One region of the Mesorhizobium kowhaii genome, then DNA from elsewhere that is predicted to be linked to it. Evidence: riboswitches for the same ligand, from Rfam matches in the RefSeq annotation. Region 1 holds a riboswitch; each other region holds the start of a gene.
The links. A riboswitch is a leader RNA that binds a small molecule or an ion and turns the genes downstream of it on or off. The one in region 1 is predicted to bind thiamine pyrophosphate.

Region 1 (6,200 bases):
TAGCCCGGTGCGATGTCGGTCGTCAGTGGTCCAAGCGTATAGAAGGGTGCTTCGCCGCACGCGGCGAGCTGCTTGTCCATGTTCTCCTTGATCTTGTGCATCGGAACGTGGCCGGGCCCCTCGATCATCACCTGGCAATCCTTCGCCCAGGCGATCTTCGTCAACTCGCCGAGTGTTTCCAACTCGGCGAACTGCGCCGCGTCATTGGCATCGGCGATCGAGCCGGGACGAAGGCCGTCGCCGAGCGAAAAGGAGACGTCATAGGCGCGGCAGATGTCGCAGATCTCCGCGAAATGCTCGTAGAGGAAGCTTTCCCGGTGATGGTGCAAGCACCATTTGGCCATGATCGAGCCTCCGCGCGAAACGATGCCCGTGACCCGGTCAACGGTCAGCGGGATGTAGTGCAGCCGCACGCCGGCGTGGATGGTGAAATAGTCGACGCCCTGTTCGGCCTGCTCGATCAGCGTGTCGCGGTAGACCTCCCAGGTCAGGTCCTCGGCGACACCGCCGACCTTTTCGAGCGCCTGGTAAAGCGGCACCGTGCCGATAGGCACCGGCGAATTGCGGATGATCCAGTCGCGGATGTTGTGGATGTTGCGCCCGGTCGACAGGTCCATCACCGTGTCCGCGCCCCAGCGGGTCGCCCAGACCATTTTCTCGACCTCTTCGGCCATCGACGATGTGACGGCGGAGTTGCCGATATTGGCGTTGATCTTGACCAGGAAATTGCGGCCGATGATCATCGGTTCGCTCTCGGGATGATTGATGTTGGCTGGAATGATCGCCCGCCCGCGCGCCACCTCTTCGCGGACGAATTCGGGCGTGACGAAATCGGGAATGGCCGCGCCGAAGCTTTCGCCGTCGCGCGGCAGCTTGCCACGGGTGATCTCCCGGCCGAGGTTTTCGCGGATTGCGACGAACTCCATCTCGGGCGTGATGATGCCGGCGCGCGCGTAGGCAAGCTGAGTCACCGCCTTGCCGGCCCTTGCCCTGAGCGGTCGGTTGCGAACGGGAAATTCCGGTGTCAGGCGCTCGCCCGCCGCGAATCCGTTGTCTTCCGGCCGGACATGACGGCCGTCATAGGTTTCGACATCGCCGCGTGCCGTAATCCATTCATGGCGAAGCCGGGCGAGGCCTTTTTCGATGCTGGTTTCGACAGTCGGGTCCGTATAGGGGCCGGACGGATCATAGACGATGACAGGCGGTTCGCCCGCCGTTGGATGGACGGAGATTTCTCGCATCGGCACTTTGATGTGCGGATAGAGGACGCCGGACTTGTGGATTTTCCGTGAGGCAGGCAGCGGTCCCGTCGAGACGGCTGGGGTGAGGGCATTCATCGTGAGGCTCCTTTGCTCATGCATTGGAGACCCAGTTCTGTGCCGGAAGGATGAAAAGACGCTTCTGTAGACCTGCCGAAACAGGACCTCGGGCGTGAACTCCCGCAAAGCGCTTGCACCGTCCCTACGCCAGTATGAACTGGATCAGGTTCAACGGGTCACTGCGCCGCGAAAGCCAGCAGTATCTCAGCCCCTTGCCGGGACTCCCCTGGTGAATGCATCGAATTGAACGGGCCGGCGCTATCTTGTCAAGCGCATTCGACCGGCCATCCAACTCAACTGGCTGGTCTTGATGTCTGCTGCGCGGGGCGCCCCGCTAAATTCCGACGACGAGCGCACCGCCGCTGAGGCCCGCACCCGCTGCCGCCAGAAGAATTCTCTCGCCCGGCCGAAACGTGTCCATCTGATGGGCCAACGACAGGGAGAGTGGGATTGTCGCGGCAGAAGAGTTGCCATACTCCGCGATCGTCTTGACGATTGCTTGATCTGCTATTCCAAGGTTCCTCCCGACCGCATCGAAAATGCGAGCATTCGCCTGATGCGGCACGAACCGGCCGACATCCTGTGGTCGCACTCCGGCAGCGGCAAGCGCGCTTGTCGAGCAATCGGTCATCATCTCGACAGCCTTGGCGAACACTTCGCGGCCGTTGGTCATCGTCATGCGGGTTCGCCCGAGATCCAGGCCACTTTGGAACGGGATGTTGCTTCCGCCCGCCGGGATCTGGATCAGCTCGTAGCGCGAGCCGTCCGAATCCACCGACGCGCCGAGGATGCCCCGGTCGGCGTCCTCGCAAGGGCAAATCACCAGGGCGCCGGCGGCATCGGCAAACACCACGCCGCTGGCGCGCTCGGCCGGATTGATGCGGCGGCTGAGGATGTTGGCGGCAATGACAAGGCTCGCTTTGCCGTGCAGACGCGTGAATCCGTCGGCGAACATCAACGCATAGATGAAGCCGGCGCAGGCGCCGGTTAGATCGACCGCGCCTGCGCGGCCAAGGCCGAGCTTGTGCGCGACCAAGGGTGCACTGGGCGGCAGAAGGTGGTCGGGCGTCGAGGTGGCAAGCAACAGCAGACCGATGTCGCTGCGGTCAATACCGGCATTCGCCAGCGCCATGTCGCCCGCATGCGTGGCAAGACCAGACAGCGTATCTTCGTCCGTTGCCCAGAAGCGCGAACGAATTCCGGTACGCCTTTCGATCCAGCCCGGCTCGAGGCCGAGATTGTTCTCGATCTCGGCATTTGCCACCTTGCGCCCAGGCGCGTGATGGCCAAATCCGAGAATGCGCGACGATCTGCTCATAGCCTAGACCCGAAGCGTTCGCCGGCCTCCTCGATGGCGTCATAGAGCCGATCGAGCTCGTCGCTGGTGATGCAATAGGGTGGGAGAAGATAGAGGACGTTGCCGAGCGGGCGCACAAGCAGCCCTCGGTCGAGGAAGAACGCGCGCAGCTTCGGACCGATCTCGGCGAGATAACCAGCTGAACCGGCGTGCAGATCGAGCGCTGCGATCGTGCCGGTTGTCCGGCTGTCGGTGAAGAACGGATTGTCGCGAAAGCGCCGAAGCCCGGCGGCCTGCATCGCACTCAAGGCCGCGACCCGCTCTGCCACCGGCTCATCCTGCCAGATCTCGACATTGGCGAGCGCAGCCGCGCAGGCAATCGGATTGGCGGTGTAGGAACTCGAGTGGAAAAAGGTCTTCTTCCGGTCCTCAGAATAATGAGCCTGGAAGATTGCATCAGTGGCGAGCGTGGCCGCCAGCGGGATGGCACCACCTGTCAGGCCCTTCGAGGTGCACAATATGTCCGGAGAGATGGACGCCTGCTCGCAGGCGAACATGGTCCCGGTGCGTCCCCAGCCCGTCATCACTTCGTCGGCGATCAGCAGTGTGCCCGAGGCTTCGGCGATCTTCTTCAATTCGGTCAGAACCCAGGCCGGGTACATCAGCATGCCGCCGGCGCCAAGCACGAGCGGCTCGACGATCAGCGCGGCGGCGCGCCGGTCGCGGCTGACGGCCTCGAACCGATCCAGCGTGTCCTGCTCGTGCCCGGCGACCGGGAAGGGGATAGTGTCGACCTCGAACAGCAAGGGTTCGTAGGCGGCGTTGAACACGCCGCGAGCACCGACGCTCATCGTGCCGATGGTGTCGCCATGATAGCTGTGCTGCATGACGACGATGCGCGAACGCGGCGCGCCGATGTTGCGGAAATAGCCAAGCGCCATCTTCAGCGCGACCTCGACGGAGGTCGAGCCGCTGTCGGAATAGAACACCCAGTCGAGTCCGGGCGGAGCGAGGCCGACAAGCGCCTTGGCCAGGCGTTCGGCCGGCTCGTGGGTGAAGCCTGCGAAGATGATCTGGTCGAGGCTCGACGCGGTTGCCTCGATAGCCTTCATGATGCGGGGATGGCGATGGCCATGCGTGACGACCCACCAGGATGAAATGGCGTCCAGGATGCGCGCGCCGTCGGCCTTGTGAAGGTAGGCGCCTTCGGTTCGGACGATTTCGGGGATCGAATGCTCGAGCGCGTGCTGGGTGAAGGGGTGCCAAACTTGGGACTGCGGCATCATTCGCCTCCGGCAATCAAAGCGAGGTCAAACCCGGCGACCATCGCGTCTCTCAGGGTTTTGCCGGTCAGCGGATCAAGGTGCGGCAGCCTGCCGAGCTGTGGCACGCCGCTGAATTCCACGATTGTCCTTTGCGTGTCTGCCACCTCGTCGCCGATAAAAGCGACGCCGATCATGGGGATAGAGCGGGCCCGCAGAGCTTCGATTGAGAGGAGCGTGTGGTTGATCGTGCCGAGCGCGGTGCGGGCGCACAGAATGACCGGCAGCCGCCACTGCGCGAATATGTCAATGAACCTTGTCTGTCGGTTGAGTGGCACCATCAGCCCGCCAGCGCCTTCGATGACAAGCGGACCCGGCAAGGCTGGAAGCGAGAGCTTTGCCGCCTCGATCGCGACGCCGTCGATTTCGGCTGAACGATGCGGCGACAGGGGCTTGCTCAAGCGGTAGACCTCCGGCAGCACGCGCCCTGACGGCAGGCCGGCAAGCCGCGCAACCACCTCGCTGTCGGTCTCGTCGTCGAGACCTGATTGCACCGGTTTCCAGTAGAAGCCGTCGAGCAGGCCGGCGAGCCCGGCCGAAAACACTGTCTTGCCAATTCCGGTGTCTGTTCCGGTGACGACGATGCGCTTGGTCATGGCGACGCCAACACTTCGGCGAGCGCCTCGACCATGGCCGAAATGTCGGCTTCGTCGACGTTGAGCGTCAGCGAAATGCGCAGCCGCGACGTGCCCTCGGGCACCGTCGGCGGGCGGATGCCGCGTATGTCGAAACCGCGAGCCTGCAATGCCGTCGCCACCGCCATGGTGCGCCTGACGTCGCCGATGACGAATGGCTGGATCTGCGATCCGCTCGACGTCACGCCACAGCGTTCGGCCAATTGGCGGCCGGCGAAAGCAACGTGTTCATGCAGCCGAACCCGGCGCAGGGGCTCGTCTGACAGTATGGCGAGCGCTTCGCGCGCCGCGACCGCCATCAGCGGCGATGGCGCGGTGGCGTAGATAAATGGCCGGCAACGGTTGACGAGATAATCGCACAGCGTTCCCGATCCGGTAACCAGTGCGCCGGACGCGCCGAGCGCCTTGCCGCAAGTATGGAGCGCAATGATGTTGTCGCGGCCCTCGAATGCGGCCGCCAGCCCCCGGCCGTCCGGTCCCCAAACGCCGGTGGCATGCGCCTCGTCGACGACGAGGAATGCGTCGTGCCGATCGGCTAGCTCGACGAGGCTCTCCATCGGCGCGCGGTCGCCATCCATGCTGTAGAGGCTTTCGACCGCGATCCACACGCGCCCCATGCCGCCCTCGACGCGCCAGTTGTTGATCTCATCCTCGATTGCACCAATGTCGTTGTGCGCAGCCAGCTTGAACTCGGCGCGCCCGGCCTGCGCGCCCTCATGCATGCTGGCATGGGCGAGTTCGTCGAGGACCAGCAGGTCGCCCTTTTGCGGCAGCGCGGTCAGCAGAGCGAAGTTGGCGATGTAGCCGCTGCCGAAGAACAGCGCGCGGTCGGTCCCGAAGAACGCCGCTGCGTCCGCCTCCAGTTGCTCATGCTCCGGCGCGTTGCCGCGCAACAGCCTCGACCCGGTGGCACCGACCGGCGTGCCCTGCGCGATCGCCGCCGCAACCGCGCCGCCAAGCCTCCTCGATGCGGCGAGCCCGAGATAGTCGTTCGACGAGAAGTCGAGCCCGGTGCGCGGCGACAGCGTCCGCAGCCGGTCCTTGCGCGCCAGCCCCTGCAAGGTCGCGTCATAGCGGGCGAGGGGCGCCCCTTTCATTGCGCCTCGAGGCCCATAGGCTCGATGCCAAGGCGCCGGAACAGAAGGGTATCCTTGTCTTCGCCGGGATTGTCCGCCGTCAGCAGCGTGTCGCCGACGAAGATCGAGTTGGCGCCGGCAAAGAAGCACAGTGCCTGCATCTCGTCGGTCATGGCGGTGCGGCCGGCGGAAAGACGCACATGCGATTTCGGCATCATGATGCGCGCCAGCGCGATCACGCGCACAAATTCTATCGGTTCGATGGGCTTGGCTTCGGCAAGCGGGGTGCCGGCGATCGGGATCAGCATGTTGATCGGAACGCTTTGGGGATGCTCCGGCAGATTGGCCAGCGTCACCAGCATGTCGATCCGGTCCACCGGCTCCTCGCCCATGCCGACAATGCCGCCACAGCAGACCTTGATGCCGGATTGGCGAACCAACTCAAGCGTATCGATCCGGTCGGCAAAGCTGCGCGTGCTGATGATCTCGCTGTAGTAGCGTTCCGACGTATCGATGTTGTGGTTGTAATAGTCGAGACCAGCCTGTTTCAG
Region 2 (6,200 bases), on a different contig from region 1:
TTCTTGGGCAGGGATTCCAGCGCGAACTTCTGCTTGAACGACAGTTTCTTCGCCGGCCCCTTTGGCGCAGCGGCTTCACTTTTGGTCGTCGCTGGGGCCTCGCCGGCTTCGGCCTTCGCCCGGGCCTTGCGGTCGTCGAGCCGGGTGCCGCCGCGCTGTGCCAGCATGTCCGAATAGCCGCCGGCATATTCGATCCAGCGGCCGCCGCCGTCCGGAGCGATGATGCTGGTCACGGTGCGGTCGAGGAAATCGCGGTCGTGGCTGACCAGGATGACGGTGCCGGCAAAGCCGGCAACCAGTTCCTGCAGCAGCTCTAGCGTCTCCATGTCGAGATCGTTGGTCGGCTCATCGAGCACCAGAAGGTTCGCCGGCCGCGCCAGCACGCGCGCCAGCAAGAGCCGCGCCCGTTCGCCGCCTGAAAGCTCGCGCACCGGCGTGCGTGCCTGCTCAGCCTTGAACAGGAAATCCTTCATGTAGGAGACGACATGGCGCTGCTCGCCATTGATGACGAGGTTCTCGCCGCGCCCGTCGGTGAGATATTGCGCCAGCGTCTCTTGCGGGTCGACCGCTTCGCGCTTCTGGTCGAGCGTGGCGATCTCCAGATTGGTGCCGAGCCGCACCGAGCCGGAATCGGGCTTCATCTCGCCGGTCAGCATCTCCAGCAGCGTCGTCTTGCCGGCGCCGTTCGGTCCGACGAGGCCGACGCGATCGCCACGCTGGATGCGGGTCGAGAAGCCCTTGACCACGGTGAGGTCGCCGAAGCTCTTCTCGATGTTTTTCGCCTCGATCACCAGCTTGCCGGATTCGGCGGCGTCGCTGGCCACCATGGTTGCCGAACCTTCGGCGCCGCGATGGCCGCGGAAGCGCTGGCGCATGGTCTGCAGTTCGCCCAGCCGGCGCATGTTGCGCTTGCGCCGCGCCGTCACGCCGTAGCGCAGCCAGTGTTCCTCGCGCACGATCTGGCGGCCGAGCTTGTGCTGCTCACGCTCTTCTTCTTCCAGCACGAGGTCGCGCCATTCCTCGAAGTGGCCAAAGCCCTTGTCCAACCTGCGGGTCTGGCCGCGATCGAGCCAGACGGTGGCGCGCGATACGCGCTCGAGAAAGCGGCGGTCATGCGAGATGACGACGAGCGCCGAGGAGGTACGGACGAGCTCCTCTTCCAGCCACTCGATCACCGAGAGATCGAGATGATTGGTCGGCTCATCAAGCAGCAGAATATCGGGCTCCGGCGCCATGACACGAGCGAGTGCTGCGCGCCTTGCCTCACCGCCGGAAAGATCGTTCGGCCGCTCCTCGCCCGACAGGCCGAGATGCTCCATGAGATAGCTGGCGCGGTATGGATCGTCGGCAGGCCCGAGCCCAGCCTCGACATAGGCGCGCACGGTCGCAAAACCCTCCATGTCGGGCATCTGCGGCAAATAGCGGACGGTTGCCGAAGGCTGGCGGAACACCTCGCCGTCCTGCGCCTCGATCAGGCCGGCGGCGATCTTCAGCAGCGTCGACTTGCCGGACCCGTTGCGGCCGACCAGCGCGATCTTGTCGCCGGCGGAAGCGGTCAAGGCGGCGCCATCGAGCAGCGGCGTGCCCCCGAAGGTCAGTTTTATCCCGTCGAGATTGAGAAGGGGCGGGGCCATGTCAGCTTTCAGGCAGTGGATAAGGATGGGCGAGCAACAGCGCGCGGCCTTGGTCGAGTGTGATTTCGAGGCGGCCCTTGACTTCGTTGGAGATGGTCAATGACGAGCCGAACGCCACCTTGACGCGGTCGAGCGGCCATTTGGCGCCGATGACGGTCAGGCCGGAAAGATCGGAAAAGCCGAGCACCGAAAACAGCGTGCGGTCGGCATAGTCGAAGCCGGCTTTCCCATGCAGCAGCGGAACGCCTTCCTGGGCGCCGCTGCTCAGAAGCACCCTCGTTCCGGCCTCGGCCAGCCGCAGGGCAAGCGCCAGATGCAGGAAGGCGTGGTCGGCGCGCTTGCCGCCAAAGGCGCCGGCGAGCACCAGGCTGGTCGCGCCGCGCTCCAGCGCGGCGGCGATGGCCAGTTCGCCATCGGTCTTGTCCTTCTCCGCCGGGAAGGTCCGGCGAGGCACGGCGGCGAGATCATCCGGCAGGTTGGCCGGCACCGAATCGAAATCACCCACCCACAGTTCCGGGACAAGGCCCAGCATGCGCGCATGGCCGATGCCGGCGTCGGCGGCGATGACGCGGGAGCCTTCGACCTGCCGGTCGAGCCGTGGCGTGCGGATGAGATCGCCGCCAAGCAAGATGGTGAATGTGCTCATATCGTGTGGCCCTTACCAGCCCGGCACGGGAAACGGAAGGCCGGCAAACTGCCACTTGCGCGGTTGATCGGCCGGGCCTATGTGTCGAAACGCTCTAACGGGGTGCCGGACGCGATCTTCGCGGACCGGCTGAGAGGCAAACTCGCCAACCCGCTGAACCTGATCCGGTTTGTACCGGCGGAGGGATTAGACGTTTCGGACAGTCCGACGCCTCAATTCCTTTCAATTCGAACGAAGGAGGCGCCGATGCGCACGCTTTTATACTCTCTTGTCTCTGCGATGGCTGTGGTCCTGTCCGGGCCGGCCTTGGCCAAGGACAAGCTCACCGTCTACACCTATGAGAGCTTCACCGCCGACTGGGGTCCGGGTCCCGTAGTGAAGAAGGAATTCGAGGCCGAATGCGGCTGCGATGTCGAGTTCGTCTCGGTCGCCGATGGCGTCGCGTTGCTCAACCGCGTCAAGCTGGAGGGGGCATCGACGAAGGCCGACATCGTGCTCGGCCTCGACACCAATCTGACCGCCGATGCCAAGGCCACAGGCCTGTTTGCGCCGCATGGCGCAGTGTCCGATGTCAATGTACCGGGCGGCTGGAACGACGATACGTTCGTTCCTTTTGACTACGGCTATTTCGCCGTCGTTTACGACACCGAGAAGTTGAAGACACCGCCGAAGAGCCTGAAGGAGCTGGTCGAAGGCAGCGCCGACGACAAGATCGTCATTCAGGATCCGCGCACCTCGACACCGGGCCTCGGCCTGCTGTTGTGGGTCAAGTCGGTCTATGGCGACAAGGCGCCGGAGGCCTGGGCGAAGCTCAAGGCGAAGGTGCTGACCGTGACGCCGGGCTGGAGCGAGGCCTACGGCCTGTTCACCAAGGGCGAGGCGCCGATGGTGCTGTCCTACACCACCTCGCCGGCCTATCACATGGTCGCCGAGAACACCGAGCGCTACCAGGCAGCGTCGTTCGAAGAGGGCGAATATCTGCAGATCGAGGTCGCCGGCATCACCACGACAGGGGCCAAGAATCCGCTGGCGGAAAAGTTCCTGGCCTTCATGACCGGACCGAAATTCCAGGATGCCATTCCCGAGACCAACTGGATGTTCCCGGCCGGCAAGACCGACAAACCGCTCAATCCGGCCTTCGACAAACTGGTCAAGCCGACCAAGACCTTGCTGTTCAGCCCCGAAGAGGTCGCCGCCAACCGCAAGGCCTGGGTGGATGAATGGCTGGCGGTGATGAGCAAATGAGAGCGCGTTTCACCCTCCCCCTTGTGGGGAGGGTCGATCCGCGTGGCGGAGCGGGGTGGGGGCTGCGACCTTGAAGATGTCCTCACCCCCACCCCGGCGCGCATCCTCTGACCCTCGCATCACAGCTGGCGTCATCGCGCTCGCCGCAATCTCGCTGTTGATCGGCGGCGCGTTTGCTGGACTGCTTTTCGAAGGCGCTCACGACTTCTCCGGCGCCTGGGCGGCCTTCGATCCTTATCTGCTTCGCGTCGTTCGCTTCACGCTCTGGCAAGCGGCGCTCTCGACGCTGCTTTCGGTCGGGCCGGCGCTGTTCGTGGCGCGCGCGCTGTCACGGCATCCACGCTTCCTTGGCCGCGCCTTCATCCTGCAGCTGTTCGCCGTACCATTGGCGCTGCCGGCCATCGTCGCGGCACTCGGCATTCTCGCTCTCTATGGCCGTGCCGGCTATTTTTCCGGGGTGTTCACGGGGATTGGCGGTGGAAGCTGGCCAGGCATCTATGGCCTGCCCGGCATTCTCGTCGCACATGTCTTCTTCAACCTGCCGTTGGCGACAAGGCTCCTTCTCGAAGCGCTGCAGACCATTCCCGCCGACCAATGGCGGCTGTCGAGCCAACTCGGCATGGGCGCGCGGCCGGCGTTCCGGCTGATCGAATGGCCTACGCTGCGTGCGGCCTTGCCGGGTGTTGCCGGGCTTGTCTTCATGCTCTGCATCACCTCGTTCACGATCGTGCTGACGCTCGGCGGCGGGCCAGCCGCGACGACGCTGGAGGTCGGCATATACCAGGCGCTGCGCTTCGATTTCGATCCCGCCCGGGCCGTCACCCTGACATTGCTGCAGATCGCCTTGACGTTTGTCGTCGTGCTGGCGCTGACGCGGCTTGGCGCCAATGTGGTCGGCGACACCAACCTGCCGGTTGCGCCGCGCCGCTACCTCCCCGTCAATGGGACCGAGACCTTGCTGAACGTCGTGCTCATCGTGCTCGCGCTGCTGTTCGTTGTCGGACCGATGGCGGCCACGGTGATGGCCGGGCTTGGCGCCGATCTCGGCCGGCTTGCCGGCGAGGTCGCCGTGCGGCAGGCGACGCTGACCAGCGCGGTGCTGGCCTTCCTGTCAGCACTGCTTTCCGTGACGCTGTCGCTGGCGCTGACCATGGCACGCCGGGCGCTGGCGCTGAACCACCGCTCAGGCGCAAAGGCAATGCTGGAACACGCCGCTGATACCGGCGCCGGTTTCGTCCTCGTCGTGCCGCCGATCGTCGTCGGCGCCGGCTGGTTCCTGTTGCTGCGCCATGTCGGCGATGTCTTTGTCATCGCCCCGGTCATGGTCGTCGCCGTCAACGCGGTGATGGCGATGCCGTTCGCACTGCGCGCTGTCCGTCCCGCCTATGATGCGGCGAGCGAGCGTCACGAACGGCTTTGTGCGCAGCTCGGCATTGCGGGCTGGAATCGTTTGATGCTGGTCGACTGGCCGTCGCTGCGGCGGCCGCTTGCCACCGCCTTTGCTTTCGCCATGGCGCTGTCGCTTGGCGATCTTGGCGTCATCGCGCTGTTCGGCAGTGATTCCGTGCAGACCTTGCCCTACCTTCTGTTGGCGCGCATGGGCAGCTACCGCACGCAGGACGCCGCCGGCCTGGCGCTGCTGCTTGGCCTCGTCTGCCTCGCATTGATCGTAGCCGCACACTGGCTGGGAAGGGAGAAGAACCGGGATGCCTGACGGGGCGGCCAGCAGGTCTGAAAAGGGCGCTTCGGTGCGGCTGGACCAGGTGTCGTTCAGCTATGGCGAAGCGCCGCTCGTCTTTGACGTCGATTTCGCCGCGGCGAAAATCACAGCCATCATGGGGCCGAGCGGTTCTGGCAAGTCGACGCTGCTCAACCTGGTGGCCGGCTTCGAGGTACCGCAGTCGGGCCGCGTGCTGATCGGCGGGGCCGATGTCAACGCCGCGCCGCCGTCAGCGCGGCCGGTGTCGATGGTGTTCCAGGAGAACAATCTCTTTGCCCACCTCTCCGTCGAGCAGAATGTCGGGCTCGGCCGCTCGCCATCCTTGCTGCTGACCGAGGCGGATCGTGCCGCGATCGCCGGGGCGCTCGAACGCACCGGCCTTGCCGGCAAGGAAAAGCGCCTGCCGCGTGAACTCTCCGGCGGTGAACGCCAGCGTGTCGCCTTGGCCCGCGTCCTGGTGCGCGACCGGCCGGTGCTCCTGCTCGACGAACCCTTCGCCTCGCTCGGCCCGGCGCTGCGCGACGACATGCTGGATCTGGTCGCCGCAGTGCACGCCGAACGGGGCATGACGGTGCTGTTCGTCACCCACCAGCCGGAGGATGCCCGCCGCATCGGCGGGCACATGGTGTTTCTGGACAATGGCGTTGTCGCGGCAACCGGCAAGGCGGATGAATTCTTCAGCGGGGCTGGTCCGGAAGCGTTCCGGCGCTATATCGGCGCGGGTGCCGGGGATGTCGTATCACGAGATGTTGCCCGGAAGCGGACATAATTTACGGTCAAACCGGCTCCAGGCGATGTGGCGCTTGCTTGCCATGACTGGAGGAGTGTGGCTAGGTCCCCCTACTGGTCCGGCAACAGGCCGTGATTTGCCTGCAGCATCCGCCGCCCGCCCCGAGGGGCGCGCGCCGGATGCTGCAGCAGTTTGAGATAGCGCATGACACGTTCCGAAGATCGC
Region 3 (6,200 bases), on a different contig from region 1:
GCCCGAGCTTCAATCCGGCGTACTTGATCGCCAACAAATCGGCCGCAGCCAAATCCTCCTGGCCGAGATGAACGAAGTCGCAGCCTTCCTCGATGGCAAGTCGCCAATAATCGTTGACGATCAGTTGGCAACCATGGACCGCGCAGACGTCGTTCGCGCGGCGCATTTCGGCGCGCAGCCCGTCCTCGTCCCTGTCCTTGATGCGAAGCTGGACGAGCTTCACGCCGAGCGGCACCAGCCGTTCGATCCAGGCAGCACTGTCGACGATCAGGTAGAAGGGATCGAGCTTCATGAAAAAACCGCCCTGCCGAATGTCGGCGTCGATGGCACGGCGACATCGCGCGGTTCGAGCATTCCCGAACTGAAGGCTTCTCGACCGGCATCGACCGCCTTGCCGAAAGCGCGCGCCATGCCGACCGGATCGGCCGCCTTGGCAACCGCCGTATTCAGGAGCACGGCGTCGAAGCCGAGTTCCATGACGGTTGCCGCGTGCGACGGCCGTCCCAGCCCCGCATCCACGATCAGCGGGATGCCTGGGAAATGTCCGCGCATCGAGCGCAGCGCCATACTGTTGACCGGCCCGAGGGCGGAACCGATCGGCGCGCACCAAGGCATCAAGACCTTGCAGCCCGCTGCCAGCAGCCGCTCTGCAACACCGAGATCGTCGGTGGTATAGGGGAATACCGCAAAACCGTCCTCGCACAGGATGCGGGCGGCTTCGACCAAGCCGAACACATCCGGCTGCAGCGTGTCGTGGTTGCCGATCACTTCGAGCTTGATCCAGCTCGTAGCGAAGACTTCGCGCGCCATTTTCGCGGTGATGACCGCTTCCTTGACGGAGTGGCAGCCGGCAGTGTTGGGCAGGATTCTCGTGCCGAGCGAGCGGATCAGCGACCAGAACTTTTCGCCGGCCCTGCCGCCCGCCATCTCACGGCGCAACGATACGGTCACTACTGACGTGCCCGACGCCTTGACCGCATCGGCAAGGATGGCCGGCGAAGGATATTGCGCCGTGCCGAGAATCAGCCGGGAGGACAGTGGCGTCCCGAAAAGCTCGAACATGCTAGCCTCCCTGCATCGGCGAGAGGATTTCGATCCAGTCGCCGTCGCTCAACTGGAACTCCGCCCGATGGGCTTTGTGCACGAGGTCGCTGTTGACGGCCGTCGCCAGCCAATCGCCCTCATAGTCGAGCGCTGCAAGCAGCTCTGCCAGCGTGGTGGCGGCAACCTCATGCGCTTCGCCGTTTACGGTCAATTTCATCAGGCAAGCTCCATGGGTTCGTCAGCGAAGACGAGTTCGGCCGCCTGCCGCGCTATGGCTGGCGCGAGAAGAAAGCCATGGCGATAAAGCCCGTTGATGGCGACGGTGTTTCCACGCGCTTCGACACGCGGCAGATTGTCGGAGAAGGCCGGGCGAACACCGACGCCGGTCTCGACGATACCGGCCTCGCCGAAGGCTGGATGGAGCGCGCAGGCCGTGCCCAGAAGCTCCATCATAGAGCGGACCGTGACCGGTCCAGCGCCGTCGCTCTCGATCATCGTCGCGCCGATCATGAAACGATGGTTGGCGCGCGGTACCGTGTATAGCGGAAAGCGCGGATGAAGCAGCCGCACGGGGCGCGATAGCGCGATATCAGGCGTGTGCAGGATCATCATCTCGCCGCGCACGCCGCGCAGCCTTCCGTCGTCCGCCGCCATTCCCGTGCAGTCGATCTCGTGCTCGAACCCGGGAAGCTGCCGCGCGTCCGTGGCGAAGCTGATGTCGACACCCATCGCGACAAGCTTGTCGTGAAGCGCCGCCATCGCCCGGCGCGGGTCGAGATGCGCCTCGCCGGGGAAGAACAGCCCACGCCGGAAACGCCCGGCGAGATCGGGCTCCAGCCGCGCGATTTCCGCTTCATCGAGCCAGCGATGGCCCGAGGTGCGGCCGGCGAAGCGGTCCAGCTCGCCGCTGTCACGCGGCGGCGCCACAACCAGTGTTCCGGCCTGCGTCACCTGACCAGGCAGCACCGCCTCCCACCAGTCGGCGGCGCCGCGTCCGAGATCCAGCACCGGCTGCTCGGCGCTTTCGCGCTCGCACCACGGCGCCAGCATGCCGCCGGCGAACCACGATGCATTGCCTCCACGGCCGTGCCGGACGTCGGCGACGGTGACCGCCGCGCCGCGTCTGGCCAATTCGAAGGCCGCCGTGAGGCCGGCGACGCCGGCCCCTTTGACCAGCACCCTCATGACGGCCCTGGTCCTTTGGGCGCGCTGTCGCTCACCGGCATGTAGAGATTGCCGCCATCGCGATATTTTTCCGCCATCGCCGCCATTCCTTCCTTCTGCGCTTCGGCACGAATGTCGTGGGAGATGCGCATGGAGCAGAATTTCGGCCCGCACATCGAGCAGAAGTGCGCCAGTTTGTGCGCCTCCTTTGGCAAAGTCTGGTCGTGGAAGGAGCACGCCGTTTCGGGATCGAGCGACAGGTTGAACTGATCCTCCCAGCGGAACTCGAAGCGCGCGCGGGAAAGGGCATCATCCCTGACTTTCGCCGCCGGGTGGCCCTTGGCGAGGTCGGCGGCGTGCGCGGCTATCTTGTAGGTGATCACGCCGGTCTTGACGTCGTTGCGGTCCGGCAGCCCAAGATGCTCCTTCGGCGTCACGTAACAGAGCATCGCGGTGCCGAACCAGCCGATCATCGCGGCACCGATGCCCGACGTGATGTGGTCGTAGCCCGGCGCTATGTCCGTCGTCAGCGGCCCGAGCGTATAGAAGGGCGCTTCACCGCAGATTGCGAGCTGCTTGTCCATGTTCTGCTTGATCTTGTGCATGGGGACGTGGCCAGGCCCTTCGATCATCACCTGGCAATCCTTCGCCCATGCGATCTTCGTCAGTTCGCCAAGCGTTTCCAGTTCGGCGAATTGCGCGGCGTCGTTGGCGTCGGCGATCGAACCGGGGCGAAGTCCATCGCCGAGCGAGAACGAAACGTCATAGGCGCAGCAGATGTCGCAGATCTCCTCGAAATGCTCGTAGAGGAAGCTCTCCTTGTGATGGTGCAGGCACCACTTCGCCATGATCGAGCCGCCTCGGCTGACGATGCCGGTAACCCGCTCCACCGTGAGCGGGATGTAAGGCAGCCTCACGCCAGCATGGATGGTGAAATAGTCGACGCCTTGCTCGGCCTGCTCGATCAGGGTGTCGCGATAGACTTCCCAAGTCAGGTCCTCGGCGATGCCGCCGACCTTTTCGAGTGCCTGATAGAGCGGCACGGTGCCGATCGGCACCGGCGAATTGCGCACGATCCATTCGCGGATGTTGTGGATGTTGCGGCCGGTCGACAGATCCATCACCGTGTCGGCGCCCCAGCGGATCGCCCAGACCATCTTTTCGACTTCCTCGGCCATCGAGGAGGTGACGGCGGAATTGCCGATATTGGCATTGATCTTCACCAGGAAATTGCGGCCAATGATCATCGGCTCGCTCTCGGGATGATTGATGTTGGCGGGGATGATCGCGCGCCCGCGCGCCAGCTCGTCGCGCACGAATTCCGGCGTGACGAAATCGGGAAGCTCCGCGCCGAAGGCTTCGCCGTCGCGTTGCAGCTTGCCGTGCAGGATCTCGCGGCCAAGGTTCTCGCGGATGGCGACGAACTCCATTTCAGGCGTGATGATGCCGGCCCGGGCATAGGCAAGCTGGGTCACCGCCTTCCCAGCCTTGGCCTTGAGCGGTCTGTTGCGAATGGGGAATTCTGGCGTCAGACGCTCGCCCACGGCGAAGCCGTTGTCTTCCGGCTGCACATGGCGGCCGTCATAGGCCTCGACATCGCCGCGCGCCGTGATCCAGTCTTGCCGCAGCCGTGTGAGGCCTTTCTCAATGCTCGTTTCGATCGTCGGATCGGTGTATGGGCCGGATGGATCGTAGACCGTCACGGGCGGTTCGCCCGCCGTCGGGTGGACGGAGATTTCGCGCATCGGCACCCTGATCTGTGGATGGAGGACGCCGGATTTGTGGATTTTTCGTGAGGCAGGCAGCGGTCCCGTGGAAACCGCTGGGGTCAAGGCATTCATTTGAGGCTCCTTTGCTCATTTGCATTGGAGACCCAGTTCTGTGCCGGAAGGATGAAAAACGCTTTGGCCGACCTGCTCGAGACAGGTCTTCGGGCATAAACTCCCGCAAAGCGCTTGCACCGTCCCTACGCCAGTATGAACTGGATCAGGTTCAACGGGTCACTGCGCTGCGAAAGCCAGCAGTATCTCAGCCCCTTGTCGGGACCCCCCTGGTGAATGCCTCGAATTGAACGAGCCGGCGCCGCTTTGTCAAGCGCCTGTCGACCGGCCATCCATCTCACTCGGACAGTTTGTCCTGTGGGCGCCCACCGCTCGGCTATATTCCGACGACGGCAGCGCCGCCGCTCAAGCCCGCTCCCGCCGAAGCCAGAAGAACTTTTTCGCCAGGCCGAAATGGCTTCGTCTGGTTGGCCAGTGACAGCGACAGCGGGATCGTCGCCGCGGAAGAATTGCCGTATTCGGCGATCGTCTTGACGACAGCACAATCGGCAAGGCCAAGGTTTTCCCTACGGCATCAAAAATGCGGGCATTGGCCTGGTGCGGCACGAAGCGGTCGATGTCCTGCGGCTTGTGCGTGAAGGCGGCTTCTTCTTCGACAACTCCAGAGGCCCTCATGCAGGTCATCGACGGCGAGCCCGTCGTCGTGAAGATCCGCAAAGGGGGGCAGCGCCGACGGCGTGCCGGAGAAGCAGTGCGGCCCTTCTGGGCGGCGACGACAGGGTTGCGTTCCACCAACCGGAAAGACCTCCGCCACAAACCTGAGCTTGGCGGATGATCCAACGAATCAATCTTGCGCGACGAGCGCAGCACTCGATACGCAGCTATGTATCGCGGCTACAAGAGTAAGCGTTCGTTCGATCTATTTGTCTGCGTTACTGCTCTTGCGGGGGTTTTGAAGTAATTGAGGCTATTATAGTCTTGGAACTCAATCACTGCGCAGAATTTTCGCTTCTAACGCCGCCACAACGAAAGCCCGTCTGGCAACCAGCGGGTGGGCTTCGCCACGCAGAACCTGAAGGCATGCATCCATAGCCAGTTTCCGCTTCTTCGTCTGATCATGGAAGCTCCGGAGCAGAATCGTGGCCGCGTCGTTCACATCGAAAATGACGCGCTCACGGTCATGTCGGCCAACTTGCACCACCACGGGTCGGACGAACCTGCTCGACATCCAATTACACCCTCAATACCGAGCTTGGTGCGGTCTGCGCCTGCCATGACGTCGGCTCGTTTCATACATGTATTGCCGAGGGCCGAATAGGGCCAGCAGACCTTGCCGGCCTTCACACTTCGTGCGCCAGCCACCTGGCGCAAACTCTGCTGCAATGCCGGCGCTTCTGGCGGCGGGCGGGGATGCCGGCAGAGGTAGAGGGCGGGCGGGCCTGCAGCGGCGGGTGAAGGTCCGGGAGAGAGGCTCCCGGCGTCCGCCGCGGAGCAGCAACCATGACACAAATGGAATTTCACACGCCCGTCCGTAACGCGCGTGCCGGTTACAAGGTCGACGTCAGCCGCGGCCAGCGTATCGGTCGCGTGTCGTCGGAGTGGTTCAATCGGCCGGCCGACGAGCGCTACCTTTCTCTCACCGATCTCCATAATTCGGTGAAATGGCGAACCGAACGCATCAAGACCCGCCTCGTCGAAAGCGAACTGATCCGCGTCGACGCCAGCCGCGACGATCGGGAGCGCCTGTGGCTAATGCTGCCCGATGCGCATGCCCCTGTTGCACCCACGCATTGGAGTTTTGGCCAACTCGCCAGCCTGGTCGGCGCGCCGGCCACCTATCTGCGCCAGCTTCCAGCGCCGCTGGCTGCCATCAATCTGCAGCACGGCCTGCTGTCCCATCGCGAGCTTGTGAAAACCTTGGAGGCAAAAGACGGGCGCAGCGAGCTTCGCGCCGTCACCGGCCCGGATTATAACTGACTGGGGAGAGCGCATCTTCATTCCGTTGCCGGGTGTGGACGGTGGAGTGCCGGTCGAAGACCCGATCGAAGACGTCGAGATTGATGTGCCGGTGAAGCGCAAGGCGGCATAATGTTTCGCGGCTTACCGTGGCTCGTAAGCGGGCCGGCCTGACGATGAAAGAACTCGCTGCAAAGACTGGTATCGAACCACGTACGGTCACGGGCTATGAAGCGGGGGAGTATCTTCCGAGCG

Region 2: another riboswitch for thiamine pyrophosphate. It lies ahead of thiB (thiamine ABC transporter substrate binding subunit); the one in region 1 lies ahead of thiC (phosphomethylpyrimidine synthase ThiC).
Region 3: another riboswitch for thiamine pyrophosphate. It lies ahead of thiC (phosphomethylpyrimidine synthase ThiC); the one in region 1 lies ahead of thiC (phosphomethylpyrimidine synthase ThiC).

The regions. Positions count from the first base shown of each region.
Region 1 is NZ_JBHLYT010000060.1:6,376-12,575, forward strand. Features, by position in the region: gene thiC (phosphomethylpyrimidine synthase ThiC) at 1-1,337, opposite strand, end outside; TPP riboswitch at 1,441-1,557, opposite strand; gene bioZ (3-oxopimeloyl-[acyl-carrier-protein] synthase BioZ) at 1,654-2,637, opposite strand; gene ACFFNA_RS33080 (adenosylmethionine--8-amino-7-oxononanoate transaminase) at 2,634-3,899, opposite strand; gene bioD (dethiobiotin synthase) at 3,899-4,534, opposite strand; gene ACFFNA_RS33090 (8-amino-7-oxononanoate synthase) at 4,531-5,670, opposite strand; gene bioB (biotin synthase BioB) at 5,667-6,200, opposite strand, start outside.
Region 2 is NZ_JBHLYT010000033.1:61,280-67,479, reverse strand. Features, by position in the region: gene ACFFNA_RS19800 (ABC-F family ATP-binding cassette domain-containing protein) at 1-1,634, opposite strand, end outside; gene ACFFNA_RS19795 (thiamine diphosphokinase) at 1,636-2,280, opposite strand; TPP riboswitch at 2,369-2,483, shown strand; gene thiB (thiamine ABC transporter substrate binding subunit) at 2,527-3,525, shown strand; gene thiP (thiamine/thiamine pyrophosphate ABC transporter permease) at 3,602-5,239, shown strand; gene thiQ (thiamine ABC transporter ATP-binding protein) at 5,232-6,014, shown strand.
Region 3 is NZ_JBHLYT010000144.1:16,041-22,240, reverse strand. Features, by position in the region: gene ACFFNA_RS36260 (thiamine phosphate synthase) at 1-292, opposite strand, end outside; gene ACFFNA_RS36255 (thiazole synthase) at 289-1,062, opposite strand; gene thiS (sulfur carrier protein ThiS) at 1,064-1,261, opposite strand; gene thiO (glycine oxidase ThiO) at 1,261-2,229, opposite strand; gene thiC (phosphomethylpyrimidine synthase ThiC) at 2,226-4,049, opposite strand; TPP riboswitch at 4,154-4,270, opposite strand; partial or broken gene bioZ (3-oxopimeloyl-[acyl-carrier-protein] synthase BioZ) at 4,366-4,619, opposite strand; gene ACFFNA_RS36230 (hypothetical protein) at 4,663-4,824, shown strand; gene ACFFNA_RS36225 (DUF982 domain-containing protein) at 4,975-5,217, opposite strand; partial or broken gene ACFFNA_RS36220 (hypothetical protein) at 5,490-5,960, shown strand; gene ACFFNA_RS36215 (helix-turn-helix domain-containing protein) at 6,122-6,200, shown strand, end outside.